Regions from separate parts of the Cellvibrio sp. 25HG11W-0 genome, predicted to be linked through region 1. Evidence: predicted binding sites of a transcription regulator. Region 1 holds the regulator's gene; each other region holds the start of a gene.
The links. Region 1 encodes FNR, which switches genes on or off when oxygen is low (the NO sensors DNR and NnrR bind a similar motif). Its sites were predicted from a motif close to TTGATNNNNATCAA; they were not measured.
Positions count from the first base shown of each region.

Region 2: a site for FNR is predicted at 2,815-2,828, ahead of hemN (oxygen-independent coproporphyrinogen III oxidase). Genes of this name have one in related genera too.
Region 3: a site for FNR is predicted at 5,003-5,016, ahead of AC0KUT_RS17915 (GbsR/MarR family transcriptional regulator). Genes of this name have one in related genera too.
Region 4: a site for FNR is predicted at 3,278-3,291, ahead of ccoN (cytochrome-c oxidase, cbb3-type subunit I). Genes of this name have one in related genera too.

Region 1 covers NZ_CM174230.1:2,249,868-2,257,677, forward strand. Annotated here, with positions in the region: gene trhO (oxygen-dependent tRNA uridine(34) hydroxylase TrhO) at 1-491, shown strand, start outside; gene AC0KUT_RS09405 (hypothetical protein) at 623-961, shown strand; gene AC0KUT_RS09410 (hypothetical protein) at 1,020-1,541, opposite strand; gene AC0KUT_RS09415 (SirB2 family protein) at 1,701-2,078, opposite strand; gene AC0KUT_RS09420 (DUF4202 domain-containing protein) at 2,143-2,733, opposite strand; gene fnr (fumarate/nitrate reduction transcriptional regulator Fnr) at 2,779-3,537, opposite strand; gene AC0KUT_RS09430 (hypothetical protein) at 4,056-7,082, shown strand; gene AC0KUT_RS09435 (cold-shock protein) at 7,410-7,616, shown strand.
Region 2 covers NZ_CM174230.1:4,460,881-4,468,690, forward strand. Annotated here, with positions in the region: gene moeA (molybdopterin molybdotransferase MoeA) at 1-141, opposite strand, end outside; gene narL (two-component system response regulator NarL) at 188-829, opposite strand; gene AC0KUT_RS18780 (MFS transporter) at 1,098-2,714, shown strand; gene hemN (oxygen-independent coproporphyrinogen III oxidase) at 2,915-4,306, shown strand; partial or broken gene AC0KUT_RS18790 (serine/threonine protein kinase) at 5,019-5,894, shown strand; gene cysE (serine O-acetyltransferase) at 5,984-6,781, shown strand; gene AC0KUT_RS18800 (hypothetical protein) at 7,024-7,425, shown strand; gene AC0KUT_RS18805 (type 2 periplasmic-binding domain-containing protein) at 7,646-7,810, shown strand, end outside.
Region 3 covers NZ_CM174230.1:4,262,054-4,269,863, forward strand. Annotated here, with positions in the region: gene AC0KUT_RS17880 (TonB-dependent receptor) at 1-268, shown strand, start outside; gene AC0KUT_RS17885 (class I SAM-dependent methyltransferase) at 265-1,524, opposite strand; gene AC0KUT_RS17890 (thiol-disulfide oxidoreductase DCC family protein) at 1,654-2,079, opposite strand; gene AC0KUT_RS17895 (hypothetical protein) at 2,069-2,521, opposite strand; gene AC0KUT_RS17900 (metalloregulator ArsR/SmtB family transcription factor) at 2,564-2,872, opposite strand; gene AC0KUT_RS17905 (DCC1-like thiol-disulfide oxidoreductase family protein) at 2,991-3,434, shown strand; gene AC0KUT_RS17910 (DUF2254 domain-containing protein) at 3,493-4,800, opposite strand; gene AC0KUT_RS17915 (GbsR/MarR family transcriptional regulator) at 5,063-5,629, shown strand; gene AC0KUT_RS17920 (cytochrome ubiquinol oxidase subunit I) at 5,762-7,228, shown strand; gene AC0KUT_RS17925 (cytochrome d ubiquinol oxidase subunit II) at 7,225-7,810, shown strand, end outside.
Region 4 covers NZ_CM174230.1:3,219,760-3,227,569, reverse strand. Annotated here, with positions in the region: gene can (carbonate dehydratase) at 1-16, opposite strand, end outside; gene sbcB (exodeoxyribonuclease I) at 199-1,668, shown strand; gene AC0KUT_RS13485 (argininosuccinate synthase) at 1,885-3,102, shown strand; gene ccoN (cytochrome-c oxidase, cbb3-type subunit I) at 3,425-4,882, shown strand; gene ccoO (cytochrome-c oxidase, cbb3-type subunit II) at 4,893-5,504, shown strand; gene AC0KUT_RS13470 (cbb3-type cytochrome oxidase subunit 3) at 5,507-5,674, shown strand; gene ccoP (cytochrome-c oxidase, cbb3-type subunit III) at 5,699-6,616, shown strand; gene ccoG (cytochrome c oxidase accessory protein CcoG) at 6,764-7,810, shown strand, end outside.

The DNA of each region.
Region 1 (7,810 bases):
AACATAAAAAAGTGGCGATGTTTTGTACTGGCGGTATTCGATGCGAGAAGTCTACAGCCTATTTAAAAGAGCAAGGATTTGAAGAGGTCTATCACCTCGAAGGCGGTATTCTCAAATATTTAGAAGAGGTGCCAGAAGAGCAGAGTCTTTGGCGCGGTGAATGTTTTGTGTTTGATAATCGCGTTGCGGTTAATCACAAGCTAGAAAAGGGTATCTACGACCAGTGTCATGGCTGTCGTCATCCGATTACGGAAGCGGATAAGCTCTCTGAGCACTATATGGCAGGAGTAAGCTGCCCACGTTGTTACGATCAATTGACGGCAGAGCAAAGAGGGCGATTTGCTGAGCGTCAAAAACAAATTGAATTGGCGCATCAACGTAATGAGCCGCATTTAGGGGCATTACCACCTGAGCGGCAGATACGGGCGCTCAAAAAGAAGGTTCACCGTGATGAGCAGCGGCGCAGCGCTCAAAAAGTACAAGGCGTGTAAGATAGCTGCATAACTACGGTTAATCTAGAATGAATTCTTAATGATTCTACGTTAGATAGAGAATAGCTATTTTGTCACATAAATGGATTATGGTTTAATGCCCATGTCCTTAATCTCCAGTTGTGGTATTTATGAATTTTGATGATTGGGTGGCCGATGCGGCTGCTGGTACCGCCACTCATGCCAGTGGTTTTAGTTTGCGTATTGAAGGTAGCCTCAAAGATCCTTCAGATGTTTATCCTGGTAAGTTTCCTGAGGGGTTAAGTTTTATTGAGCAGGCGCGCTTGCTGCGCTCTGGGCTAGAGTTTTTGGCTAAGACGTCTTCTCATGCTTCTGTTGCTTGGCAGTCGAGCAGTGCGCAAGATGCTAAGTCCGTGGCAATACGCGAACGCGAGGAGCTTGCTCGTCAATTTGCAGAGCGTGCAGACAAGCCGCAACGATCGGTGTTGTCGCTAAAAAAATCGTCGTAATGAAACATAAAAAAACCGCTGTAGCCAATGGCTACAGCGGTTTTTTTATGTTTGTTGCTTACATTAATCCGCGGCGCTGCAATTCTAGATAGTGGTCATCAACGAGCTTGAATAGCTGGTCGAATTTATCAGTTGCAGGTTGGGTGACAACGCTCAGTACTTCATCTGCAACGGGGCGTCGCAACATGATATTTTTCAGTTCTATTGCAACCTCATCCATCGTCTTTAGTATCTTTTCGGACGTTTCTTTAGTGCGGAAGATATAACCTTGATCAGTAAGCTTTAAATAGTTATTGCACTCTTCCAGCCAGTCTTTACGCTGGGTAACATAGTTGCGAATATTTTTGGCTCCGCCGCGATGAGCAGTTTGTACCAGCTGTGTCTCGCGGTAAGTTTTAAGGCTTTTGGACCCGCGTAAAATAAAGTCTTGCGCAGTCGATTTGCAGTATTTGGCGTTGAGATAACTGGCAAACTTGATGTTGTTTGCGGTCTCTGCTTTTTCGCGTTTACAGGCCTCATCACAGCTAAAGCTGGCTTGAGATAGGCTTAACAGCAGTAGGGCGTAAATAATTGATCGCATAGGGGCTCGCCATTTATTAAAGTTATGAGAAGGGAGAACTTCTATAGTGTTGTTAAAGACACAGCCCCAGTGTGGGCAAGTTTTATCAATATTTCAAGTTTTGTGCGCTAATCGGTTGCCAGCTATCAGTTTTTATTGACGGCTGGCAGTTTGGCTGGGCTAGTTTAGGAATCCCATGGGACTCTTGGTAATAGCAACACTCACGATATAGGCAAAGACTATGAGTGCATCCACCCAGAGAATTTTGCGTGCGAGAGGACTGGGGAGCTTAAATGCGGCTACTCCAAGGACAATATAGACCACTAAACCAATTATTTTGGCCAAAAGCCAGGGTTGGTTGCCGGGTGAGAGGTGCAAATGGACCGCTAAGATAATGCCGCTTAGCAGCATAATGGTATTGATGATATGCGGAGCAATGCGCACTATTTTCTTGTCGAGCATACTGGAGTTTATAAACATCCAAATGCCGCGCACGACAAATGTTAAAAGTGCTAGGGCAACAAAAGTTAAATGAATGTGTTTTAAAAGCATATACATGGGTGCTTCCTTTTTGTGGTGGCTATATATTGGGGTTCGATGTGGGCTAGGTGATGAATGTGGTCTAGTCGCCCTTAAGTGCTTTACCTACAAGTGCAAGCATGGCATCAGAGAGCGGTAATTTTAAGGCTGCTGTGTGGCCATCCGCAGACATTTTGTTCCAAGTTTTGCGAATGATATCGATGAGTTTTTCTTCCGTATGCTTATTGGCAAAATCTTTTAGGTAGAATTCAATAAACACAAGGCAGATAACATCTTCAAGAGTTTGAACTTCGTTATCGCGCTTGAGACTGCGCTTGAGGAGTAAATCCTTAACACGTAGTACGTCCTCTTCACCATACCCCTGAGCTGCCATAATATTGCCAGCTTGCTCGCCATGAAATGCAGCTAAATCCAACCGCCATTTTTTATAGCCCTGACGGTCCATGGGGTAGTTGCTGCGTGGAATTTTCCAACGGCAAATATGTTGGCTGCGCGCAGCGAGTTGCAGTAGGTCTGAAGCTGTTGGACAAAATTGTGCAAGATGATGACTCATGCGTTGCGCATAAAGCCACTCCTTGGCGATCATTTTTCCTTCAAAGGGCTCTTGGTTTGGGTCTTGTAGATTTTCTTGATCAAATGCATTAAGTGTTTTTTGTAGCATAGATAGAGTCATAAATACCTGAACTTAATTGGAGGGCGAGATATTGAATGAAGCGCTTTAGCACTGAGGTTTACCATTGGCAATTTGGCGCAACTGATCCATGTCTTTGATGAAGATTTCTTTTTTATCAACCTGTAGGATCGTCTGCTTTTGCAAACGCGTGAAAATTCGGCTCACGGTTTCTATCGTAAGTCCTAAATGATTGCCTATATCGGTACGTGACATAGGTAAACGAAAGGCATTGGCTGCTAGCTGACGGCGACTGTTACGTGCGGAAATGCTGAGCAATAGAGCTGCTATACGCTCTTCGGCGCTGCTTTTGCTCAAGAGCGTAATAATTTGCTGGTCTTGATTGATTTCACGGCTCATGAGCTGGAAAAAATGGCGTTGCAAGTTGGGGATTTGCAGGCTCAACTCTTCCATTCTATCAAAGGGGATCTCACATACGGATGAGGTTTCAAGTGCTATGACGGAATTAATGTAGCGGTTATCTGCTAAGCCATCCATGCCTACCACCTCGCCAGGAAGATAAAATCCGGTGATTTGTTCATCGCCATTTTCGCTTAGGTTAATTGCTTTAACCGCACCTGAGCGAATGGCATATACCGACTGAAAAGGTTCGTTGGCTGAGTAGAGGTGGTCACCTTTTTGTAGCGGTTTGCCGCGTTGAACTATCTTGTTGAGCTTATCGATATCCTCCAAATGGAGGCTGATGGGCAGGCAGATGGTGTTTAATCTGCAATTGCTACAGTTTACTTTTTTGTCGTGCGGGCAACTGGCATCTTGGGTTTTAACCGTGGTATGGGCAATGGTCATAATATGAGCCTCTAAAATGTGCCGCTAAGTACGCACTTAAATATGGCCCTGATTGTTACAGCTTTGGCCATGGGGGTAAATAGTTGATTTTGTCTTGGGAATATTAGAGGCAAAGATTACCTTTACTGCTATTTCGGTCGCACCTGATTCTCGGTGTCAATGGAGGTGCTTATAATGCTGACCAATGCGCTTAATAGGTGAGGGAAAGTTGGAAAAGTTTAAGTTAATCAAAGAGATGAAATAAGAAAAAGCGCTAAACAGTTTTGACTTTCCGCCGTCCAAATCTTTATAGTACTGATAGTTCTCCTGTTATTTGTCGCGCTGGCGCTTTATCTTTAGGTTCAAGCTATTCCTCGGCGCTGAAGTATGGTCGTTGAGGTATGGTTTTGAGGGTATCCTTAATTGCTGTATTTTCTCGTATCAAATTTTCATTCCAATTTTACTCGGCTTATAGGTTGATGTTGGTTCGGTATTACTGATTGGTGACAAGCAAGTTTTACAATAATAAAGAGAGCAGAATGTATAAATTGATTTTTAGTGGTGAATTGCGCACCGGCTTTGAACGAGAAGAAGTCGTTACCAATTTGGCGCAGTTATTAAAGCAAACGCCCGATACCGTAGCGCAGCGTTTTTTTACAGGGCACCCTTTGGTCATTAAGAAGGTGGAATCTCTGGCACTTGCTAAGCAGTGGTATGGCGCTTTCGCAAAAGCAGGAGCGGTATTGCGTGTCACTAAAGATGCTGTAAAAAGCGAAATTGCAGACACGGTTACTACCGCTAAAGCTCGTTCAGACGTTGAAGTGACGGCTTCCTCAAACACAGACGTTCGAAATGATTTTGATGAGTCTAAGCACGAAGATGATGACTTTGTGCAAGATACATTCATGTCCACGCCTTATTTTGCTTATTTGAAGATGGGCGCTATAGCGTTAATTTTTGTATTAATAGGTGTATTGATTTGGGTTACTCGCCCAATATGGCAGCAGTCAGATTTGGGGCCAGAACAAGAGCAATTGGTGTCAGCCTTGGCGAGCAAAGAGCTCTTGGCGCTCGGTCACGTTGATATGGCCCAGTTAAATACTCGATTGCTGGCCAGTGCTGATTTGGCCAGCCTGCCAGGAGTAGGTAAAGATTTGCTTGGCAGTCTAGAGCAAGCAGGCATTAATGTGCGCACAGAGATAACACATCTCTGGGGGGGGGCTTATTTGCAGGAACCCCAAGGGCAGCAAAAACAACCGCCTCAGTTGCTGTGGGTGCTTGATGGGCAATTTACGCCGAAGCAATTCCGAGAATGGTTTAAGCAGCGTTATCACATAGAAGAGGAGACAGCCACAGGTCTAAGCTTTAGTCGAATTGATGCGGCTAGCTGTGAAAAGCTGCCGCAAGAAACAGCACTTATTAGTTCCTCTCGAATTATTGTGGGTCCAGCCGCGCAGGTTGAGCGCCTGCAAGCTCGATTGAAATCTGGGGCGAGCGCAGTCAAAGATTTGACGCAATGGCAGTCGCTTAGCCGCAGGCAAATGGTTTCTTTTGCGATCTTTGCACCTCAAGAGTCGGCGTTAGCGGCAACAGCCATGAACGGTGTGGCGGGCTTGTTGCTGCAGCCAGTGACCGCAGATAAAGCCAGATTAGAGCAGGTTAGTGGGCTTTACTTGGGGCTCATCCCAGTTGCTGCCCCCTTGGGTGTTGAGTTCAGTGCAGTTCTTGCCAGCGCAGATAAGGAATTTATCAATACCACCGAGGCGAGCATGAATGAGACCTTGGCGGAGACACAGGAGCGAATCGCACAAGATTGGCCAGAGGCTCTCGCGCTGTATAAGCGTGTGCGCTTGAGCCAATCAACGGGGCAGCTGCGTTTCGCATTACGCTTTGATGAAAACCTTTCTCAAGAGCTTCAATCCTTAGTCGCATCCTTTTTTTCTAGAAGTTTTTCATTACCTGCAGGGCAGGAGGCTAATGGAGATGAGCAGTTAGAAGAAAGCCCGCATACTTTTGTTGAGTTGCAGGCAGCAAATTTTCCTCCTTACGAAGAAGTGGCTCAACTTAATAGTGCATTTCGGGCGCAGGTTACAGCGGGCCCCTTTGGTGTGGCGATGAACAGCCTTGAACTCACTGAAAAAGGTATGGAGTTGGACTTGAATGTGCAGGCATTTAACCTGCCTAACTTAGGTGAAGAGTCTGCTGCTATAGAGCTGCGCATTAAGGATGTGCTCGATAAATCGGGCAATTCTCTCTTGGTTACCTCCCTGTGTGGCCCCGACGAGCTTCACGAAGCAGCACCTATAAATCTCGTATACAAAGGGGCAAACTTTGAAAATGGAGAGGCGGAAACCTACATCTCTATTACCGGGAGTAAAAAAATAATTCTCCCTAAAAACGTAGATCTAACATCTATCGGCACCATAGTGGGCAGCCTAGATTACAATTTGCCGCTGACATTTGAGCGCATTAGGGTCGAGGCGCCATTTGCGGGCAAGGTTATCGAAGCGCAAGGCGTGCGTTTGAAGTTTATGAGTTCAGCTCCTAATAGCCTGCGTTATGAGTATTCAGGCAACACCACGGCGCTCTTGCAGGTCAATGGCTTAAATACTGCTGGTCAAGTGCTAGCGACCTCGGGATCTACTCGATCGGATGTATTCTTCTCGTCCGCTAAATCCGCCAGTGTTAATTATCGCGGTAACCCGGCGGCGGTAGAAATTATACTGGCGCGCGCGCTAGAGCCGTCTAGCTACAATTTCCAACTCACTCAAATAGAGCCTGCAAATAAAGAATTCCTCATGGAGGAGTCCTCTCTGGGTGCTTTTACAACTGAGCAGCTAACTGCGCTGAAGAAAGCTGCCGCGCCACAAGTAACCTTTAACTATCGAGAGCCTAACTACGTCTTGCCACTTGGGCCTAGTGTTGTGGCGGTAGATAGTCTTGATGTGGACAAACATTTTGGTTTGTCATTGAACGCTCGTGTATTTGTGGCAGATAGTTTATTACCCTTGGCGAGAAAATTGGGTGCAGCGCAGTTATTTATCGATGAGGTGGTTGATAATGCGGGCGTTGCTCATCCGCTCGCCTATAGCGCCGGCATTGCCTTTGAGCCATTAGGTTATTTCGTTAACGGTCTTTTTCAGCCAAATGAAGAGCAGCCTTGGTTAAGTGGTGACATGCAGTTGCGTGCGGATGTAAGTGATGTTGACTCTATCAGTCTTGCGCGTGGACATCTGCGTTTTAATGCTGCTGTCGATACTTACAGTTTCTCTATACCTTTTCGATTTGGTATGACCTGGGGTGGCGATAAAATGCAGTTGGCGCTGATTCGTTGGGAAGAGGGCAATTTAATCTTCAGTGCTGAGGGTGATTTATCTGATTTGGTCGATATTAAAGCTCTGGCGGCGGATGGAACGCAAATCAGTCGCCCTGCGCGCTTAAGTCACTATTTTGGGCGTCCACGTATTGCATTAGAAGTCAGTCAGATTCCCGCTAAAATTGAATTTACCTTAGCGCAATCTCTGCAAAAAATGGATTACCCCTTTGAATTGAGGCCGACGAAATAACGATCACTTTGTCGTCTTAAGTCGTGAGGGGTTACGATAGTGCTATGTAATTCAGAGTTTGATTCAGAGTGTAAGCTAACTCGCCGATTTACATGCTGTTAATACTAAGGGGTAAAATTAAGCCTTTACAGGAGCTGAACGGGGGAATATATTGTTTTCGCTGGTAAGTCCGCAGCATTATTTATGGTAAGTCACCGCGTTGTTCTAGCAGTTTTTCTATTAGCACCTCGTTTTGTTTTTTCATAAGTAACATCTGAATCCGCCAGCAGGCTCCATACTGGAGTTTTCAAATATTATTTTTTATTGCACAGAGCATCGAGGTTTATTATGGCTAGAAGTACTGGTACCGTTAAATGGTTTAACGAGTCTAAAGGTTTTGGTTTCATCGCGAGCGAAGCGGGTGAAGACGTATTTGTACACTACAGCGCTATTACAGGTGCAGGTTTCAAAACCTTGGCTGAAGGCCAAAAAGTAGAATTCGATGTTAAGCCAGGTCAAAAAGGCCCACAGGCTGAAAATGTAACAGGCGTTTAATCCTGTATTACGGCTACGTGTAGCGAATAAAAAACCGCCGCAGTTACCTGCTGCGGTTTTTTATTGCCTGAAGGTTTTTTAAAAGTTATTCGTATCGTATTTCCTTTCTTGTTAGTTGCTATGCGTTCTGTTTAATCGATGCCCAATTTAATTCTGCCTTAATAATATGTCGTTACATTAATGCATTAAATTTT
Region 2 (7,810 bases), 2.2 Mb from region 1:
GACAGGCTCGGCTAGCACTCGATCTAATGCCAGTGGCAGCGCAACAAGTTCGTATTGCTGCACAGGCATGAGCTGTTGCTGGATGCGCGCGAGCGCGTCTTCAAGGGCCAATAAACCGGGCTGTGCGCAGCAATCCACCATATGATTCTCGTAAAAAAGTCAGTGTTAGTTATGCAAGAAGCGTCAATTATTGATGATTGATCATCCAGACGGCGGCTTCTACCCGCGAGCGCAAATGCAATTTTTTAAGCAGATGTTTAACGTGAACTTTTACGGTTCCGTCTGAAATATCTAACTCGCGTGCAATGAGTTTATTGCTCATGCCTTTGGCAATCAGTTTTAAAATTTCTAATTCGCGCTGGGTCAAGCTGTCGCTGCCCACTTCGGTTTTATTCACTGGGTTGCGAATGGCGCTCGCCAATACTTGCGTTACAGCTTCACTCAATACCATTTTGCCTGTGAGTGCGCGCTCTATGTGTGAGAGCATATCTTCTGGCTCCATGTCTTTTAACAAGTAGCCATCGGCACCGTTAGAAATAGCATTTAGCACATCTTCATCAGCATCCGATACCGTTAGCATTACTATGCGCGAGGTGACACCCTCTTCTCGCAGGCGACGCAGAGTTTCTAAGCCGTCCATGCCCTGCATATTTAAATCCAGCAAAATTAAATCTGGGTCTAAATCCACTGCCAGTTTAATCGCATCGGCACCGTTACCGGCTTCCGCCACTACCTCCATATCACCCGCGAGTGAAATTAATTGGCGCAACCCTTTGCGCAATAAGGGGTGGTCGTCCACCAACATAATGCTTGCTGCTTCGGCGTTCACTGAATTCTCCTTTAAAAAAAATAGCGCAGACTTTTCTGCCTAGTCATTGTTTAAGACTAATAGTAACTGCTTGAAATTAATAATAACTGTTTAACTCTGGCAAAACCCAGAAATGCCACTTTGGAGGTAGTGAGTAGCATTTTAACTACCTACTTTCGGCTAACTCACTAACCCCACAAAGTGATGCGGGTAACTCTCCGGTTGAATGGTGTACATATCGGCATAAGTCCATAGTAATACTTACGCTAATAATACCTGAGGATGTCACATGTCTGACCTTAAACGCTGGGAACCGGAACAGCCAGAATTTTGGGATTCAACCGGTAAAAAAATTGCCGCTCGCAATTTATGGATTTCTATTCCCAGCTTGTTGTGCGGTTTTGCGGTCTGGATGCAGTGGAGCATCATCACCGTACAAATGCTCAACCTGGGCTTCCCCTATGCCGCAGGCGATTTATTTAGCCTGAGCGCCATTGCGGGTTTGACCGGCGCCACCTTGCGTATTCCCTCCAGCTTTTTTATTCGTTTATGCGGCGGGCGCTATACGCTATTTCTCACCACCAGTTTACTCATACTGCCCGCGCTGGGTACGGGGCTTGCGCTGCAAGATCCGACCACACCCTTTTGGGTATTTCAATTAATGGCGCTGTTATCGGGCATTGGCGGCGGTAATTTTGCGGCCTCTATGTCCAACATCAGCTTTTTTTATCCGCGCAAACAACAGGGTTTAGCCTTAGGTTTAAATGCGGGCTTGGGTAATTTTGGCGTGACCACCATGCAAATACTGGTGCCGCTGTTTATGACCTTTGGTGCCTTTGGGGTATTGGGCGGCGACCCAATGATCTTGAAGTCTTCAAGCGGCACGCTGATCGGCGCTATTCCAGCAGGCACTGAAACCTGGATTCAAAATGCCGGTTTTGTGTGGTTACTACTGCTCATCCCCCTCGCCTTTGCAATTTGGTTTGGCATGAACAACATCAACACCGCCGACGTCACACCCAACCTTGCAGGCGGAGCGCCGCGCTCTTTTGCGATCATTATCGCAATGATGTTAATTGGCTTTGCAACCTCAGCTCTGGGGCTGTGGCTAATCATGCCTGCCAGTGTCAATGGTTCCGGGTTTGGCATTCCCAAAGAGCTGGTACTGGTGTTGGTGTTATTTTCTACGGTGATGTTACTCAAAGCGCTGCCCGGATCTATTCGCACCAGCCTTGATCGTCAGTACAAAATTTTTAACAACAAGCACACTTGGGTAATGAGTGTGTTGTATGTAATGACCTTTGGCTCATTTATTGGTTTTTCAGCGGCCTTCCCTCTCTCTATTCAGGTTATTTTTGGTTTTAGCCATGTACCTGTCGATGGGGTGATGACCCATAACACCCTTAACCCGAGTGGCCCAAGCGCTCTGACTTACGCGTGGATCGCCCCCTTTATTGGTGCACTCATTCGCCCGGTAGGTGGCTGGGTATCTGACAAATTTGGCGGTGCACTGGTCACACAAATGTGTGCGATTGCAATGGTTATTTTGTCGATAGTTGCGGCTTATTACATGCGCATGGCCTATCAATCCGCCAGCCCTGAGCAGTATTTTGCGCCCTTCTTTTTAGTGTTCTTAGGTTTGTTTGCCGCAAGTGGACTGGGTAATGGTTCAACCTTCTGCTCCATCGCCAATATTTTTCCTAAAGAGCAAGCGGGCCCGGCACTGGGCTGGACCTCTGCGGTAGCGGGCTATGGGGCGTTTTATATACCGCAGGTATTTGGCGAGCAAATCAAAGCCGCTACACCGGAATATGCGATGCTGGGTTTTGCGGTATTTTATCTGGTGTGTGTGTTATTAAATTGGTGGTTTTATTTACGTAAACAAGGTGAATTTTATAATCCCTGAAAACCTCACAATGGACATCCAAAATTCTAGTGGACACGCCTAAGCTACTCAATAAAATTTTAACGTATCAAATTATCAATTTTCCGGTTGGCTCAATAAATTGATATATGTCAATCGCTTCATTTATAAAAACCGTATGCCAAAAAGCAAATTTTCACAAATGGCTCTGCACTAGAGTTATCAGATATCAAGGTTATTTTATGGCTTATTTTCAAGCTGCACTTGAATGGAATTCCGAACTTATTAAGCAATATGACTTAACCGGGCCGCGTTACACGTCATATCCTACTGCGCCACAATTTAGTGAAAGTTTTGCTGTTGCCAATTTTAAAGCAGCGGTTGAGAGGAGTAACGCGAGTGGACGGCCGCTGTCGCTTTATTTTCATATTCCTTTTTGCGATACCCTTTGCTTTTATTGTGGATGCAACAAAGTAGTTACTAACAACAAAGGCCGTGCGCAACCTTATTTGGAACGTATGGAGCGCGAAATGGCGATGCAGTCAGAGTTATTTGATTCCGCGCGACTTGTAACTCAATTACATTGGGGTGGTGGTACCCCCACTTTTATCAGTGATGATGAAATGTCTTGGCTGATGGCTGCAACACGCAAGCGCTTTACCTTGCTTGATGATGACGCAGGTGAGTACTCTATAGAGATTCATCCAGGGCGCGTATCTGCGAATACTATGGCGCATTTGCGTAAGCTCGGCTTTAACCGTGTCAGTATGGGTGTGCAGGATTTTAATTCAAGCGTTCAAAAAGCAGTAAATCGTTACAATAGTGCTGAGGAAGTCAGTGCCTTGGTAAAGGCGCTGAGACAACAAAAATATCATTCGATCAGTATGGATTTAATTTATGGCCTGCCAATGCAAACTTTGAGCAGTGTCGGCGAAACATTAAATAGAGTGATAGAACTTTCTCCCGACCGCTTGTCATTATTTAATTATGCCCATATGCCGCATCTTTTTAAGAGCCAGGAATTAATTAACGAGCGTGATCTTCCCTCAGCAGAGCAAAAACTTGAACTCCTGTATATGGCGATAGAGCGGTTACAGGGCGCTGGATATATTTATGTTGGCATGGATCATTTCGCAAAACCGGATGATAGTTTGGTACAAGCACAAAGAGCAGGAAAGTTACAACGAAATTTTCAGGGCTACTCCACTCATGGCGATTGCGATTTGCTCTCTTTTGGAGCTTCTGCGATTAGCGCATTCGGCAATGTCTATATACAAAATGCTAAGCGCGTTGAACATTATCAAAAATCGATTGACTCGGGTGCAATTCCTTTTATTAAAGGTATTGAATTAACCAGCGAAGATCTTTTGCGGCAGTTTGTAATTAATCAATTAATTTGTCATTTCAATTTGAATTTTGCTGCTGTTGATGGTGCATTTTGCCGGGATGTGCGCACTCATTTTGCTAAAGAATTATCGCAATTAAAGCCAATGATTGATGATGGGTTACTCACGATAAATGATGATGGAATTGAAGTTCTCAATGCGGGGCGGTTGCTTATTCGGAGAATTTGTATGGTGTTTGATGAGTATCTTAATAACGCATCAACAATTCGTTACTCCAAGGTAATTTAGTCGGTAATGTTTGGGGGTAGATTTTGAGCAGGTAGTGTAATAGTGATTGGATTGCACTACCCGCTCAAGGTTGTTGACTTAGGCGTGTCCACTAGAGTCTGGAAGTCCACGTTTAATTTGGAATGGCTTTGATAGTGCGCAATCAGCACTGAAGACACAGTTTCAGTAACACCATGCGGCAGCAAAGTTTCTGCGGTAATGTTAAATACTACTGCGGGGTCAGTTCATCGGCTAAACGTAACTCCAACTGAAATACCAAATCATGCCGTAATACTCTACGTAACGCATTTTTAGACGAAGAAACTATCGCCATTGCTGCATCAATATATTTCTTTGGGTTGGATCTCCTCAAGATCCCAGCGTAATTTCAAATGCTTGCAAAATCAGGGTGACGCACCTCTCGCTTGGATATAGCCATACAGATTTTTGTGAAAAATCGGGATCTTGAATAATACTGTCACTCATGGCGTTTAATAGCTCATGAGTGGCTTTTGAGGTTACATTTTTGAGGCTTATCTAGATTTGGCTCTTCAGGTTTTATGGTGTTTGTTTGGCGCCAAGTACTAACTCACTACCAATCTACTCCCCAGCCCAAATTTGTACACATTTCCCCTGAATAGTTATGTATACATATACGACTTTTTGTTTAATTAAAAACTCTAATTAACAATTAGTTACCGACATACATGTACAATGGCGTTAAGGTTATTGTGAAAACCGTGTATACCAAGTGGGCATAGAAGCCGCTGTGCCACTAATCGCCAAGTTTTATCGTCCCGAGCGCTGGAGCGATGCACAAATTATTGAAGAGCACGAGTTCACTCAGGCGCTCAAAGATTTAGAAATTTCGGTAGTGCCGCCCATGCTGGATGAGCAGGCGCAATCCCTGCGCACTTTTGGCGGTTTCCGCTTCGCGCTCTATGAACGCCAAGGCGGCCATGCGCCTAATCTCGATGACTTTGATGCTCTGCTCTCCCTCGGGCGCACCCTTGGGCGCATTCACGCCCTCGGCCAAGCACGCTTGTTTAACCATAGACCGCCGCTCAATATTCACACCTTTGGGCGCGATTCCTATGAGTTTTTAATGGCAGGAGATTTTATTCCCAATAGTCTGCGCGAATCCTATCGCACCCTCGGTGCAGACATATTGCAGCGCTGCGAAGCGGTGTTCGCACGCATCGACTACACCCCCATTCGCCTGCATGGCGACTGTCATCCGGGCAATATTTTGTGGCGCCATGACATTCCACACTTCGTCGACTTTGACGATGCGCGCAATGGCCCCGCTATTCAGGATTTGTGGATGCTACTGTCGGGCGAACGCGAACAGCAAACGCTGCAATTGAGTGAAGTCTTGGAGGGCTATCGCGAATTTTGCGATTTTGATCTGGCCGAACTGGGCTTAATTGAAGCGCTGCGCAGCCTGCGTATCATGCATTACAGTGCTTGGTTAGCGCGGCGCTGGAGCGACCCGGCCTTCCCGCGTCACTTTCCTTGGTTTAACACTGAACGCTATTGGGGTGAGCATATTTTAGAGCTGCGCGAACAATTGGCAGCCCTGCAAGAACCACCCTTGGTGATTTACTAGACGACAAACTCAAGCCTAAGGGTAGAATTATTCATTCAAGCCCTCATAATGGTCACTACACATTATGAATCTTCTGTAGAGAAATGCTTATGAACGCCTCCGCTCCTGCCCTATTGCTCGATAGCCTGTGGGAAACCATTCGCCTACAAACGCGCAAACAAGCGGAGTGCGAGCCAGTGCTGGCCAGCTTCCTCTACTCGACCATTCTCAACCATGACAACTTTGAAGCTGCGCTCAGCTTTCACCTTGCCAATAAGCTCGACAGCCCTGCGCTACCGGCTATTTCAGTACGCGAAGTGATTGAACAGGCTTTTACCGCTGACCCCAGTATTGCCCAAGCCGTGCGCGCCGATTTGCTCGCGGTTAGCGAGCGCGACTCCGCCTGCTGCTCGCTGGTTACGCCCCTGCTCTTTTTCAAAGGCTTTCATGCGCTGCAATCCTATCGCGTGGCAAACTGGCTCTGGCGTCAGGGGCGCAACTCACTCGCCCTGTTTTTGCAAAATCGTATTTCTGCCGTGTTTGCGGTCGATATTCACCCCGCCGCGCGTCTCGGCCAAGGTATTATGTTCGATCACGCCACCGGCATCGTCATCGGCGAAACCGCCGTGGTAGAAGACAATGTATCTATCATGCAATCCGTCACTCTTGGCGGTACCGGCAAAGAGGCGGGCGATCGCCACCCCAAGGTGCGCAAAGGTGTACTCATAGGTGCAGGCGCTAAGATTCTCGGCAATATTGAGATTGGTGAATGCGCACGAATAGGCGCGGGCAGTGTGGTACTTAAAGATGTCCCCGCGCGCACCAGTGTGGCGGGCGTGCCAGCACAGATTATCGGTGAAAACCTCTGCGGTCAGCCATCGCGGGAAATGGACCACCTGCTGCGCTAAGCGTCGCTTATTCGCTAGCCTACCTTCTCTCCACTCTCACACTATTTAACGCCTACTGCAGCGGGCGCTTTGCTTAATCAAAGCACTCGCTGCACCAATGCGGAACTCGCGCACCAATTCAGCACCGCAAAAGCACCGCTTTAGCATCTATTTAAACGCCAATAACCGCGATATACACCTAAAGTGACCATTGGTCTATTTATTGCTCTACTTAGGTTCTAAGAAATTGAGGAGTCACTAGCATGCAATACACTAAACCCATGGTTGATTTGGTGTACGAGATTCGCCGGCGCGTGGATTCAAACTTGAAGCCCAGCATAAAAATGGCGAACCCCGAGGTGCTAAAGGAGCTAGCCGACTACCACTACAGTGCCGACAACATCTGTAAAGCGCTTATCAAAGAATTGCTCTTTCTCGCAGGTGAGCCTTGGAGCCTGCTGCTGCAAACGCCATCTGCAGACGTATCGGCAGAGAGCTCGCCTGCTCAAGACATCAAAAAGCAGTTGGTAAAAATGTATCGCGGCCAAACACTGCTGGAAGATGCACCTGCAGCACCAAGCCTGCGCAGCGAACCGCTGATAACCGGTACACCGAGTACCCCGCCAAAATCCCAGCGCATGTATCGCGGCCAACCGGTGTATTAAATAACTCTCGCCCACATTCCAGACACGACTAGACGCGCACGCAAAATCACACCAAAATGCCCTACAAAGGCCTAAACAGCCGATCAATGGCGCTAACCACACGTTAACCTAGGCCTGCAGCCATTTAAATAGCATGCAAAATCCGTTTTAGTATTCAATCCGCCCTGCTTGATACTGCGCTTTTTGTACACCCCATCATCCTACGAGCGATAGTTTAACTATGCTGCTGTATCTGCGCGCGCAACGATTGTTTTCTATCCTATTTTTACTGCTAAGCCTTATAGCAAAGCCCGTGTGCGCCGAGGAACCAACCCTTGAACCCACCCCCATTGGGATTGTGGGTGATATTCACCGGGATTACATCGCCTTTATGGGATCGCGCCAA
Region 3 (7,810 bases), 2.0 Mb from region 1:
TTATGAATACGCAGGCAAGCGTTTTGTAGATACCGCCAATAGCGTTGTGCTGCCGGCCTACGATCTAATTGACATTTCTGCACAATATCAGCTATCCGCAGCACTCAAGCTCTATGCTTATATCGATAACATTACTAATTCCGAGGGGCTTACTGAAGGCAACCCGCGCGCCGGTGAAATACAAAGCGCAGACGCAGGCTCCAATGTTTTTTTGGCGCGCGCGATTTTTGGCCGCCGCTTTCGGCTCGCCCTAAAATATGAGTTTTAACCAGCAGAAGTATGTAACAGAGTTTCGAGGCACTGCTCTTTAATCCCATAAAAATCTTTAATCGCCGCAATCTGCAACAAAACTTCACTGGTATCACGCGGGGCTTTGCGCTTTTGTGCGAGAATCATTTTATTTTTACTGGTGTGTTCCAGCGAAATAAACTCAAAAACCTGTGTATCGTAACCGTTTGCCTCCAGCAGCAAAGCGCGCAGGCCGTCAGTCACCATCTCTGCTTCTTGACCTAAATGAATACCGTGTTGCAGCAGTGGCGCCAGCAGCGCAGGGCTTTTTAATTGCGGGCGAATTTGTTTATGGCAACAGGGCGAACACATAATAATGTCCGCCCCGGTGCGAATCCCCATGTGCAGCGCATAGTCTGTCGCCACATCGCAGGCGTGCAGCGCAATCATGATATTAATCGCCTGAGCCTTAAAATGCTGCACATCGCCCTGTTCAAATTTAATCCCTTGCAATGATAATTTTTGCACCGTTTGATTGCACAGATCAACCAAGTTCTGACGCAGCTCTACACCAGTAACCTGCGCCTTTGTACCTAAGTTAGCACTCAAATAATCCTGCACCGCAAAAGTTAAATAAGCCTTGCCAGAGCCAAAATCGGCAATATGGATTTCACCGCGCTCCGCCAAACCAGTTTGATCTATAGCTTTGGATAGCACCTCGATAAACTTGTTAATCTGCTTCCACTTGCGCGACATAGCCGGAATAATTTGTCCATTGCTATCAGTAATTCCTAGCTCGCGCAAATAAGGACGAGCCTGATCCACATAGCGAAACTTAGCACGATTGTGCGCAAGATCCCTAGGCTCAGCATCTTCCTCAATCGTTGCCGCTGCACTTTTATTGCGATTTCTGTTAATGAGCACTTTTCCCTTCTTACTAAAACTCAGCTGAGTTTCCCAGCCTTGAGTAATCATATGGGCATTGTGGAAATCGCGCCCCAGCCACTCCTGTAATTGCACGACAGCCTCATTCAATGCCAGATTTTTTGTGACATGATTCGTCCGGTATTCGTACACAAATGACAGCAGCTTTTGCTCTTTAATTTGCACGGGCCGAATAGTTATGCGCGTTAGATCGACATCCACACCTTTGTATTTAGACAAGACTAAACGCTGTAAGGTATCGGCAGTAAATGCCGACTGGCAGTCGGCAAGAAATTTATTTACATCAGTAATGGAGCTATCAATCGTCATGTCTATCTCTTTAATCCGCTCAACCACTCGCAGTGGGAACATAGCTAGGGCTTAATTAAACATATTTTTTGCGATACTTCTTGCTTCGAATAAGACCATTCAAAATGACGATCTTTAGACTGCCTTCATTTTAACTTATAGCGTTACATCCTTAACCGAACTATCTACCGTTTAGAGAAATCGCTGTTTATGGTCTGCAGGTGCCAAGATACAATAATTATACTTTCCAAATAACACATAACGATTTAATGCGATGCGGTCATAGCACCAATCACGTATCACCTGTGGAAACACCTTCAGCACACTTATCAAGGACCAGGGAAGTGGCAGCTGCCTAACTATTTCTAAAAACGCGTTGCTTTTTGCTATAGCCCGCCCATCTTGCACAAGTAACATAGTCTCAAACTGATCAAGCGAATAATCAAACCACTGCAAAATTGCCCGACCTTGCTCGGATTGCACAGAGCAAAGTTTAAACCGATGCTCTTTATCAAAACGAATAATAAAACGGCTCCAGCCATTACATAGTTTGCACACCGCATCAAAGAGTATGATTTGATCGCCATCACTTACGTTAGGCGGGAGCTTATTCTCCATTGAATGACCCCTTATGCTGCCTAGTACGATCCAGCCACCACAAATAAATCGATGGCGGCACTATGGCGCAAACAGCGGCAAGATCAACCCATAAATGCAACCATGCATACTTTTGTACAGAAATAAAAATATCCTGCGGCGCCCAAACTAAGATAACAACAGCCAACCCCAACCACACAGCTTGCAGGTGAAAACGATCGCCCAAATAAATAAGCAGCAACATAAAAAGTGAAAATGCCTGTAGCGTTGCACCAAACAATGACACCCACCAGACTTGCAATGCCTTCACCTCCCACACCGCCGCATCGAGATAGAACAGCCTTAACACTGTCGTGTGGTAATCAGCTAACCAAGGATACTCACTAAACCAAGTCATACCCACACCACACAAAAAGTGGGCGACGCCCAGAAAATACAGCCATGAAATTAATAATTTCCGCATAAAATTTATTGCTCTGCACTGACTATTAAAAATCGCCTTAGATTATTTCTTCGTTTTCGCCTTACTTTCTTTTTTCAACTGACTACCCTCGGGGCAAAAAGTGGCGATCATATTGTGGAGCTTGGCTACCATGTTGTCATCCGCAAGGCGGTAGTGAACAAATTGACCTTTTTTTTCATAGGTGACGAGGCCTGCATGCTCTAGCACTTTTAAATGCTTCGATAATGAAGGCTTGCTCATGTCAAAGCGCTCAGCGATTTCTCCCGCCGTCATAGAGGCTTCCGACAAATAAGCCAGAATTCTCCGTCGCGGCGTCGATGCCAGAGCCTCAAATACACGATCTATATTCATAATTATATATTTAGCTATTTAGTTAATTAATGTATAAGCTAACATGAGTCGGCGCACATTCCTAGCCTCATACACCAAATACATACAATAGCTACCGTAGAAAATCAGGAGCAATAACATGAATAGCAACATGAACAGCAAAACAATTGCTAATGCAAAGAACGAGAAAGGAAATCATGATGTATGGTTGGTGTACGATGGCGAATGCCCTGTATGCACCACTTATTGCAAATATATACGCATTCGCGCTGCCGTTGGCCAACTCCACTTAGTGGATGCTCGCTTACCCGGTCCCTTGATGGATGAAATAACACAACTAGGGCTCGATATAGATCAAGGCATGGTGCTCAAATTTAAAAACGCCATCTACTATGGACCTGACGCCATACACTTGCTGACCTTACTCAGCACGCCATCAGGTATTTTTAATCGTATTAATTATTACCTCTTTAGCACCCATATTGGGGCAGCCATTGTTTACCCTATTGGTAAAGCGTTTCGCACATTGCTGCTCAAATTATTAGGGATTCACTATATCGAAAACCTTAAGTCGCGACCTTAACCTGCGACGAAACGCTAACAAAAAAATGTACGCATGCGCTGCTCACTACTCACATTTTTTAAACCTGATGCGCTAAATGATGCGCCTTAAAATCCTTAATAAAGCCCGAGACGCTGTGCAACTTATTTAAGTCCTCGGCCACCCGCAGTGATTTTTCTGCATGCGCAAAAACCAATTGCGCCTGCTCGATAGCAGCCAGCTTTATCTGCTCATTACCGAGCGATGCCAATGTGCTCAAGGCTTTTTGCAGGCGGATAATAACTTCGATTACTGCTGCACCATCCCGTGCTATGGGGTTAAAGGCATCATCAAACATATCCCCCAAATACACCTCAGGAACAGCTACACGATCAAAACTAACTTCCGGTTCTTCACTAGTATCACGCCCCGCTTGCGCGCAGGGTGCGAGCAAGCGCACTAACGACCCAATAATGCCTATGGCGGTACCTGGGTCATTTACAGCAGGCGATAGCGCTCTACTTGCTATTTCAGATAGTACTATAAGGCCAAAGCGAGGATCGTCATCAAAGGTTCTGCTCTTCCCTATAACAAAAGCGTTGGCGAATTTTTCACAATTTATTTTCTCTTGATCTACCAACGTATTTTCTGAATCTGCAGCAGCACGAAGATATGCCAAGGGCATATCCGGTGTTGCAAATTTACCGGGGAGTGACGCCACTTCAATATTTAAATCTTCTTTTTCCGCCAAGGACTGCAAGGCGGCAATATCAATGCGCTGGATATAACCGATGTGCGCGCTATAGATCGCCAATCCATCGGTACGACCTTCAGCTTTTACACCGCGTAAAACCGGCTGTTTTAATCGCCTGCGCAAAGAGGCCTCGGTCACTGCTTCTACTTTTTCAATAACAGTACCCAAGCGACCCAAGCGGGCAATACGATCAACCCAGCGAATAAAACTAAAAATCACTAAGGCGAAAACAGTAGTGGTGAGAACAAAAAGCGCAAAACGGCCCGCATTATTGTAATAGCCATTCATCAAGGCCACTTGCGCCACAATACTAAAAATAAAGGCGCCAATAAAAGTAGATAGTGCATTTTGCGAAACGTCATCTGCAATCACTAAAGAAAAAGAGCGTGGCGTTGCAGCATTACTTGCCGACTGATACGCCGAGAGCATTGACCCTACCGCAAATACCGCAATCACCAACATGCTCGCCGAAATAATCGACAATAGCGTCTCAACAGACTCCGAGGAAACCTCCGGCGTTAACTCAAACACAGGCATTTGGTCTGCCATTTTTGCCAGAAATGCAACCGCAATGGAGAGAATACAAATAAACAAGGGCTTTACCCAAAGCATTTCGCCCATACGGCGCAACAGAAATCTAAACTGATCTTTCATTTATTCTCCTTTTAACGGCTTTTTACCGAAATTTTGATGCTCAAATAGACTATAACGACTACAGCACCAAGATTGCTGCAAACAAATTAATCTCTTCTCCCAAACTTAACAAGAGAATGCTGGAATACCATAGCCCACCCCGATTGAAGACAATGTGACCCAGCTACCTCCGCACCATTAACAAGCTTTATACAACTGATCCTTGACCAATATCAAATATTTCTGTAATTTCAGTAAATACTGAAAACCAGGAAATAACATAATGCCAAGCAACCTAACACCCATGATCCAATCCTGCATTCTCCACTTTGGCGAAATGGGTAGTCGCTGGGGTATTAACCGCACCGTAGGACAGATGTATGCCCTGCTGGTATTGAGTGAAGAACCGCTCTGTGCAGACGATATGACCGAGGCGCTGGGCATATCTCGCTCTAATGTGAGTATGGGTTTAAAAGAATTAATATCTTGGGAGTTGGTGAAGCTGCAGCACCGCCCCGGCGAGCGCAAAGAGTTTTACTCGGCACCTGGCGATGTGTGGGACATTGCCAAAACGCTTATAGAACAGCGCCGCAAGCGTGAAATTGACCCCACTCTGAGCACACTGCGCAATTTACTGATCGAAAAACCAGCCAATGCCGAAGAGGAATATGCACAACAGCGCATGCGCGAAATGCATGAACTGATTGAAATGCTCACCCTCTGGACCACCGAAATTCAACGCTTAGATTCAGCCAAGCTCTCCAAGCTGCTCAAACTGGGCAGTAATATCGGCAAGGTGCTGGATATGAAAGACCGTTTTTTAGGTGGTAAAAAAGATTCAACAAAGTAATTGGAAGTAAGCTGAATTCGCTGAGATTGAATGAGTCGCGCGCACAAGGCTCCTCACAATCACCATTGCAGCACAGCACATTTAAGATTGACCAACCCAGAAGGATTTTTATTTTCTTCATCGAGGTACACCATGCTCGAACCCGCCGTAATAGATACACTCATACTCTCGCGTATTCAATTTGCTGCAAACATTTCCTTTCATATTTTATTTCCTTCCATCTCCATTGCCATGTGTTGGTTTTTGGTTTATTTCAAACTGCGCTATAACGGCAGCGGCGATGATGTATGGATGCGCGCTTATCGTTTTTGGGTGAAAATTTTTGCACTCACCTTTGCGATGGGTGTGGTCAGCGGTATTACCATGAGCTTTCAATTTGGCACCAACTGGCCGGGCTATATGGAAACCGTGGGCAACATCGCGGGGCCACTGCTTGGCTATGAAGTGCTGACGGCCTTTTTTCTCGAGGCAACTTTTCTCGGTATTATGTTGTTTGGTATTAAGCGCGTTTCTAATCGCATCCATACGCTTGCAACACTTTTGGTTGCCGTCGGCACCAGTATGTCTGCCTTCTGGATTATTGCTCTTAATTCTTGGATGCAAACACCCGTCGGTTTCGAAATGCGTCAAGTTGGCGATAGTCTTAAAGCCTTTCCTACTGACTGGTGGGCAATTATTTTCAACCCTTCTATGCCTTATCGCCTTGCACATATGGTGGTAGCGTCAGGCCTAACTGCAGCCTTTTTAATTGCAGGGCTGTCTGCGTATCGGCTATTAAAAGGTGATCACAAACCCGCACCGCGTCTCGCACTAAAAACCGCTGTAGTTGCAGCCGCGCTGTTAATTCCCTTACAAATTTTATTGGGAGACATGCACGGCTTGAATACGCTGCAGCATCAGCCCGCGAAAATAGCGGCAATGGAAGCGGTATGGCACACCGAAAAAGGCGCGCCGCTGATATTGTTTGCAGTACCTGATGAAAAAACCCAAAGCAACCTCTTCGCCCTTGAAATCCCTAAGGCGGCGAGTTTAATTCTGACCCATAAACTCGATGGCGAACTGAAAGGCCTCAATGAATTCGCCAATGCTCATCCTCCAGTTAAGCCGCTGTTTTACGGCTTTCGCATCATGGTTGGCTTAGGCGTTTTAATGCTGCTGGTGAGCTGGCTAGGTTGCTGGCAGTTGTTCTCGGGGTTTAAGGGCCGCGCCAAAGAAATTTCACCCTTGCTACTAAAAGTATTTGTAGCCATGACCTTCTCCGGCTGGCTCGCCACACTCGCGGGCTGGTACGTGACCGAAATCGGCCGCCAACCTTGGTTAGTTACTGGCGTATTAAAAACTGCTGACGCAGTCACCAAAACTCCGCCGAGTAATGTAGGTATTTCTCTTAGTATTTATTTAACGCTCTACGCACTTTTACTTTTTGCTTATGTGCGCACCCTGTTTTTAATGGCGAGAAAATCAGTATTGGTCGACCGCGCCGATGAAGTCGAAACCCTACAAGAGCAACTGATCAACGCGCAAGTTCCTCAAAATTCAACGTCAGCCAGCCAGCCAGCAACTCAGCAACCAAGGACCAACCCAGGAGAAAAGTCATGACAGATATTACACAGCTCAGTGGTCAAGATTTTTGGTTGCCGATCATTTTTATAGGGCTTATGGGATTGGCATTTTTTATCTACGCCATACTTGATGGTTATGATTTAGGGGTAGGTATTTTATTGCCTAAAGACTCCGAGGCTCAGCGCGACACCATGATCGCCAGCATAGGCCCATTTTGGGATGCCAATGAAACTTGGCTAGTGCTGGGTATCGGCTTACTCTTAATTGCATTTCCCGCTGCACATAGCATGATTTTATTTCACCTCTATTTACCCGTAACTATCATGCTTGCTGGATTAATTTTGCGCGGTGTCGCCTTTGATTTTCGCGCTAAAGCACCAGAGGATCATAAAAACCTGTGGGACACTATTTTTAAAACGGGCTCGCTCCTCGCAACGCTCTCGCAAGGCTATATGCTCGGCATCTATGTTATGGGGTTTGAGCAGAGCTTAGCCGCCTATCTGTTTGCAAGCCTCAGTGCTATTTGTGTTACCGCAGGCTATTCATTTATAGGTGCAGCTTGGCTGGTCATGAAAACCGAAGGGGAATTACAATTGCGCGCCGCGCGCTGGGCGCGCA
Region 4 (7,810 bases), 970 kb from region 1:
TGTCTAAATCGCTCATGGTGGCTCCATATAAAATAAAATTATGTGAGCTGTGTGCTCGGGTTTAGGGGTATGGCGGCAGTATAGGGGAAAGCAAAGACTAAGTGATACAGTGGGCAGGCGCTTCTTTTGGGGTTTCCCCCAAAATTAGGAAGTTGCCAATGAGAATTTGTTTAAAAGTTGTTCGTGAGAGATTATCTGATGAAAAATGATGTACCCGTTACGCTCTATTGGCACGACTACGAGACTTGGGGTGAGGTGCCCGCTCAAGATCGGCCTTCACAGTTTGCAGGGGTGCGTACTGATGAAAATTTGAATGTCATTGGCGAACCGCTGATGATCTATTGCCAGCCAGCTGCAGATTGCCTGCCTAAACCTGAGGCCTGTTTGGTCACGGGGTTGTTGCCACAGCAGGCGTTGGAACGGGGAATCCCCGAGCGCGAGTTTATCGCTAAAATCCATGCAGAGTTAGCGCGACCAGGCACTTGCGGTGTGGGCTACAACTCAATTCGCTTTGATGATGAAGTTACGCGTTTTGCTCTCTATCGCAATTTTTATGACCCCTATGAGCGCGAGTGGCGCAATGGCAATTCTCGCTGGGATATTATTGATGTGGTGCGCATGACCCGCGCTCTGCGCCCCGAGGGTATTGAGTGGCCTAACTATGAGGATGGGCGACCCTGCTTTAGGTTGGAGATGTTAACCGCGGCTAACAATCTTGCGCACGAGGCGGCGCATGATGCGCTCTCTGATGTCTATGCCACCATCGCCATGGCACGTTTGATTAAAACGAAGCAGCCAAAATTATACGATTACGCCTTTAAGCTACGCGATAAACGCTGCGCCGGTGCCATGATCGATATTGGTGGTCATAAACCTCTGCTCCATATTTCTTCGCGTTTTGCGGGAGAGCAGGGCAATGCAGCCTTGGTGCTGCCCTTAGCAATTCACCCGAGTAACAAAAATTCGGTCATTGCCTACAATCTTTTTGTTGATCCTGAGCCGCTGCTGCAGTTATCGGTCGAGGAATTGCGCACACGCCTTTATACGCGCACCGAAGATTTGCCTGAGGGTGTGGAGCGCTTGGCGCTGAAAGAAATACACCTCAATAAAACCCCCATGATACTACCGCCCAATATGCTCGATGATGCAACGGCGGCGCGGTTGAATTTAGATCGCTCGCTCGCGGAGCGTCACTGGCAGCGCCTAGCGAACCTGAGTGTGAGCGAGCACCAAGCGTTGCAGGCGAAGCTCTATGCGCTTTATAGCGAATCTAATTTTGCCGAGCGCACAGATCCTGAGCAGATGCTCTACAGCGGCTTTTTAAATGATCAGGATAAAAAGCTCATGCAGCAGGTGCGTCGTGCAAGCCCTGAGGCACTTGCATCTCAGTCGTTTGACTTCAGTGATGCGCGTTTACCCGAGCTTCTGTTCCGCTATCGCGCGCGTAATTTCCCCGCCAGCTTGAATCCTCAAGAGCAATTGCGTTGGCGCGAGTTTGTTCGGTCTCGTCTTAGTGACAGTAGCGCGGGAGCAGGCCTTATTCTGCCTGAGTTTCAGCAGCGTTTGGCCGTGTTGCAGTCTGCTGAGGGCACATCGCCTGCGCAGCAACAACTGCTGTTGCAATTAGCTGCTTATGTACAAGAATTGGGGCATCAATGGGGGCTTTAGCAGCGAACTTATTTGCTTTCTCTTTGGACAATAGCCATTTTGGGTGTGGGAATTTGTGCCGCTTACGAGTACAATTCCGCGCCCAAGTACCTGCTGGCCTCACCTACGGTGAATCATAGCGGAGGATGCGCCGAGCATTTTTCAACCTCTGCGTCCAGTACCTCTACTCAAAAATCTATTTTCTCAATCCTTTTAGTGCAATGGCGGGAGCCCCCTATGTCATCAATCAAAAAAGTCGTTCTAGCTTACTCCGGTGGTTTAGATACTTCAGTTATCGTGAAATGGCTGCAAGAGAATTACAACTGCGAAGTGGTGACCTTTACAGCTGACATAGGTCAGGGCGAAGAAGTTGAACCAGCGCGCGCCAAGGCTGAAGCCTTGGGCGTTAAGCAAATTTATATTGATGATTTACGTGAAGAATTCGTGCGTGATTATGTGTTCCCTATGTTTCGCGCCAATACTATTTATGAGGGTGAATACCTGCTCGGCACTTCAATTGCGCGCCCTTTGATTGCTAAGCGACTCATTGAGATTGCCAACGAAGTAGGTGCTGATGCTATTTCTCATGGCGCTACGGGTAAGGGCAATGACCAAGTGCGTTTCGAATTGGGTGCCTACGCACTTAAGCCCGGTATCAAGGTAATTGCACCTTGGCGCGAGTGGGATTTGACCTCGCGCGAGACGCTGATGAGCTATTGCGAGCAGCATAATATCCCAGTTGATTTCAACAAAAAGAAGAAGTCTCCTTATTCTATGGATGCCAATTTGCTACACATTTCCTATGAGGGTGGTGTGTTGGAGAATCCATGGACTGAAGCAGAAGATGACATGTGGCGCTGGAGTGTATCGCCCGAAGCTGCACCCGATGTGGCGACCTACCTCGACCTTACTTATGAGAAGGGCGATATCGTCGCTATTAATGGCGAGAAAATGTCTCCTGCAACCGTATTGACCTATTTGAACAAAGTAGGCGGTGATAATGGTGTGGGTCGTTTGGATATCGTTGAAAACCGTTATGTCGGTATGAAGTCGCGCGGCTGCTATGAAACTCCTGGTGGCACCATTATGATGCGTGCGCACCGAGCTATCGAATCTATCACCTTGGATCGCGAAGTTGCGCATTTGAAAGACAGCATAATGCCTAAGTATGCCGAGATGATTTACAACGGCTTCTGGTGGAGTCCTGAGCGTTTGATGATGCAAACCATGATCGACGAATCGCAAACCTACGTGAATGGCGATGTGCGTGTAAAACTTTATAAGGGTGCCGTACACGTTGTGGGCCGCCGTTCAGACGATAGTTTGTTTGATGAAAAAGTGGCTACCTTTGAAGATGACGCCGGTGCTTACAATCAAAAGGATGCAGAAGGTTTTATTAAACTAAATGCCTTGCGTATGCGTATTGCAGCTAACAAAGGCCGTAAATTACGTTAATACTCGAGTGGGGGCGCACTCAGCGCTCCCGCAGCAGCACCTCAATCCTTGCATTGAGTGTTAATTGTGACGGCAAATCTCCCATCACTGACTAGACTGTGAAGCTCGTATTGTTAAAGTAACGCGAGTCGTTAGGCGTAATTGCTTAGCAACTAGTCAAAGCAGCATAAATTTATTGATAAATATCAAGCTGGGTATTATCAGAAAGAGACAAAGCCGTCTGCTTCAGGCAAAATGCCGCACCTTTAATAGGGTTAATGCCTTAGTGCCATAGTGTCTGTGTCATTGGTCTTCATTTTTCATCAAGTAATAGGAAAGTCCTATGGGTAGTCATGCGACAGTAGCTGGTGATCCACCAGTTTACGACTTCGATGTAGTGCGTAAATTTGCCATTATGACAATTGTCTGGGGCATTTTTGGGATGGCGATGGGGGTATTTATTGCCTCTGAATTGGTTTGGCCTGGCCTTAATGATCTGTTACAGCCTTACACCAGTTTTGGTCGTTTGCGCCCTCTGCACACCAATGCAGTTATATTTGCATTTGGCGGATGTGCCCTTATGGCCACTTCATTCTATGTAGTGCAACGCACCTGTCAGGTTCGTTTGTTTGGTGGCTGGTTAATACCTTTTGTGTTTTGGGGTTGGCAGACGGTCATATTGCTGGCGGCCATAACTTTGCCGTTGGGTATGACTACCACAAAAGAATATGCAGAGCTTGAGTGGCCAATTGATATATTGCTCGCGGTGGTTTGGATTGCTTACGCCATAGTGTTTTTTGGCACCATCGTTAAGCGTAAAACCTCTCATATTTATGTTGCCAACTGGTTTTACGGTGGCTTTATTGTCACAGTAGCCGTGTTGCACATCGTCAACAGTGCCGCAGTGCCTGTAACGCTATTCAAATCTTATTCTGCCTATGCAGGTGCTGCCGATGCCATGGTGCAGTGGTGGTATGGTCATAATGCTGTAGGTTTCTTTTTGACTGCTGGCTTCCTTGGCATGATGTATTATTTTGTGCCTAAGCAAGCGGGTCGTCCGGTCTACTCCTATCAGCTGTCTATTGTTCACTTCTGGGCGCTGATTTCTTTGTATATCTGGGCTGGCTCACACCATTTGCACTACTCAGCTTTACCGGACTGGACTCAGTCGTTGGGCATGGTAATGTCGTTGATTCTGTTGGCACCCAGCTGGGGCGGTATGATCAACGGTATTATGACCTTGTCAGGTGCTTGGCATAAATTGCGCACCGATCCGGTATTGCGCTTCTTGGTGGTTTCTCTCTCTTTCTACGGCATGTCTACGTTTGAAGGCCCCATGATGGCTATCAAAAATGTGAATGCCTTATCGCACAACACTGATTGGACCGTAGGTCATGTTCACTCTGGCGCTCTGGGCTGGGTGGCGATGATTTCTATCGGTGCTACTTACCACATGTTGCCCATTCTGTTTGGTCGCAAAGATATGTTCAGCATCAAATTGATCAATCTACACTTCTGGTTGGCGACAGTAGGTACCGTACTTTACGTAGTAGCTATGTGGGTTAACGGTATTACGCAGGGTTTGATGTGGCGTGCGTTTAACCCCGATGGTTCATTAACTTATAGCTTCATTGAATCGGTTAGCTTCAGTAAGGGCGGTTATTTTGTGCGTATGATTGGTGGCCTGCTCTTTTTGTCTGGCATGCTTGTCATGGCTTACAACACCTACCGCACGGTGAAGGGTGCAAATCAAACCGAGTCGCTCGAAGCAGCGCCAACCACTCAGGCTTCGGCGGTATAAGGGGAAAGTCATGAAAGGTCATGAAATTGTAGAAAAGAATATTGGCTTGATGACCGTATTGATGGTCGTTGCCATTAGTTTCGGCGGCTTGGTGGAAATCGTTCCGCAGTTTTTCTTAAAGGAAACTACAGAGCCGATCGCTGGTTTGAAGCCGCACAATGCTGTGCAATTGGAAGGGCGCGACATCTATATACGTGAAGGTTGCCATGTGTGCCACACGCAGATGGTTCGTCCACTGCGTGCAGAGGTCGAGCGCTATGGTCACTACTCAGTGGCAGGTGAGTCTGTTTATGAACACCCCTTTCTCTGGGGCTCTAAGCGTACTGGTCCTGATTTGGCACGCGTTGGTGGCCGTTACTCAGATGACTGGCACAAGGTGCATCTGTTTAACCCACGTATCGTGGTGCCTGAGTCGATAATGCCTGCTTATCCACACTTGTATGACAACAAGTTAGATGGCAAGCACACTGCCGACAAGATGCGCGCACTGCGCTCTGTAGGCGTGCCTTATACCGATGATGATATTGCAGGCGCAGGCGCTGCTGTTAAGGGTGTAACCGAGATGGATGCACTCGTTGCTTACTTGCAAAATCTGGGCTTATTGCTCAAAGAGAAGCGTTAATAATGGACGTAGGCACAATGGGTGCAATTTCAACGGTATTGGTAACTATTGCCTTCTTCGGTGTGACTATTTGGGCTTTTTCGCCCAAGCTTAAAAAGCGCTTTGAAGAAGATGCCAAGTTGCCATTTATCGATGAACAAGAACATAAGCAGACAGATGATTCCAAGTAATCATCGAGAAGGGCGGAGTTAACTATGAGTTTATTTTGGAGCTGTTGGATCGTCGGCCTCACCCTCACTAACCTAGCGTTATTGTTGTGGATTCTGTTGGCTAATCGCAAGGTGGCGGTGTCAGATACTGAACCTTCTGAAGCAAAAACCACCGGGCATGTTTACGATGGTATTGAAGAGTATGACAACCCATTACCGCGCTGGTGGTTTGGTTTGTTTATAGCGACATTCGTTTTTGCCGCTGGCTACCTGATTATTTTTCCTGGTTTGGGACTTTATAAAGGTATTGAGTGGAAAGATTCAGGTGCTTGGACCTCGGTGGGTGAATTGCGTGGCCATCAAGCTGAGGCTGCTGCACTCTACTCAGAAACTTATGGGGCTTTTGCTGCTATGCCGGTAGCTGATTTGGCGAAGAATCCTGATGCCTTAAAAATGGGTGTACGCCTCTTTTCTAACAACTGTGCTATTTGTCACGGTGCGGATGGTGGCGGTAACGTCGGCTTCCCCAACCTAACTGACAAAGATTGGCTCTATGGTGGTACGCCAGAGAAAATTTTGGAAACTATTACTCATGGCCGTAAAGCTGCAATGCCTGCTTGGGGTACTCTTCTTGGTGAAGAAGGCGTAGTTGATGTTACTGAGTATGTGTTATCGCTTTCGGGTACTAAGCATGATGCAGAAAAAGCAGAAGCTGGCGCTAAGCTGTTCTCTACTAATTGTGTTGCATGTCACGGTGCTGATGGCAAAGGTAATCAGTTAGTGGGTGCACCTAATTTAACGGATGAAATTTGGCTTTACGGTGGTGAACCACAAACCATTCGTCAAACTATTCGCAGTGGCCGCAATGGAGTGATGCCCGCTCAAGAAGAGTTATTGAAAGAAGACAAAATCCATTTGCTTGCTGCTTATGTTTATAGCTTGTCATTGGAAGAAACCAAGTAATTCTTGCCTGAGTGAAAGGGGCCTTCATGCAGAGGCCTAAATAGAAAGGGCAGGCATGGGCCTGCCTTTTTTTTTGAGTTAAATTTGCTGTACTTTAATTTAGGTTGGTTAGAGCGACTGCAAATGGCACCTTATTGAGGTAATTCCGTGAGCGACAAACCTACAGCACCTTCATCAAATGAACCGGCCGCTAAAGGGCAGGATTCTGCAATTCGCTATGTCAATTTGTATGAGTCAGATGACAAGATCTATACCCGTCGCATAACGGGATTCTATCAGCGGCTACGTCGCTACACCGGCTTGCCCTTAATGTTGGGTTTTCTGTTGATGCCATGGTTGGTAATTGATGGTCGTCCCGCCATGTTGTTTGACTTACCCGCGCGTAAATTTCATATTTTATGGCTCACTTTTTGGCCGCAAGACAGCATGTATTTGGCATGGCTGCTGATTATTGCCGCGTTTTTATTGTTCACTGTGACTGTTTTGGTAGGGCGTGTGTGGTGCGGCTTTACCTGCCCACAAACGGTGTGGACCCAAATGTTTATGTGGGCTGAGCATCTGTGCGAAGGGGATCGAAACAAACGTATCAAGCTCGATGCGCAGCCCATGTCGGTAGAAAAGTTTTTACGTAAGTTTGGTACACAGGCGATTTGGACCGGCATAGCATTAATTACGTCTCTCACCTTCGTGGGCTATTTCACACCTATACGTGGGCTTGTTGTTGAATTTTTCACTATTGATTTGGATGTGGTACCGGCATTTTGGATATTCTTTTTTGCCGCTGCTACCTATTTGAATGCTGGGTTTATGCGCGAGCAAGTGTGTAAATACATGTGCCCTTATGCTCGCTTTCAGTCGGTCATGTATGACGCTGATACCCTGACGGTTTTTTATAATGCGGTACGCGGTGAAAAGCGTGGCCCCCGTAAAACTAGCGATGATTACAAAGCTGCTGGTTTGGGTGATTGCATCGATTGCTCCTGGTGTGTGCAGGTGTGCCCAGTAGATATAGATATCCGTGATGGCCTGCAGGCGGAGTGTATTGACTGCGGTCTCTGTGTCGATGCCTGTAATAGCGTTATGGAAAAAATGGATTACCCTCTCGGTCTAATCAGTTTTACCACCGAAGATGCGATTCTGCATGGTAAAACCAAGGTGTTTCGTCCACGCTTGATTGGCTACGGTTTGATGCTG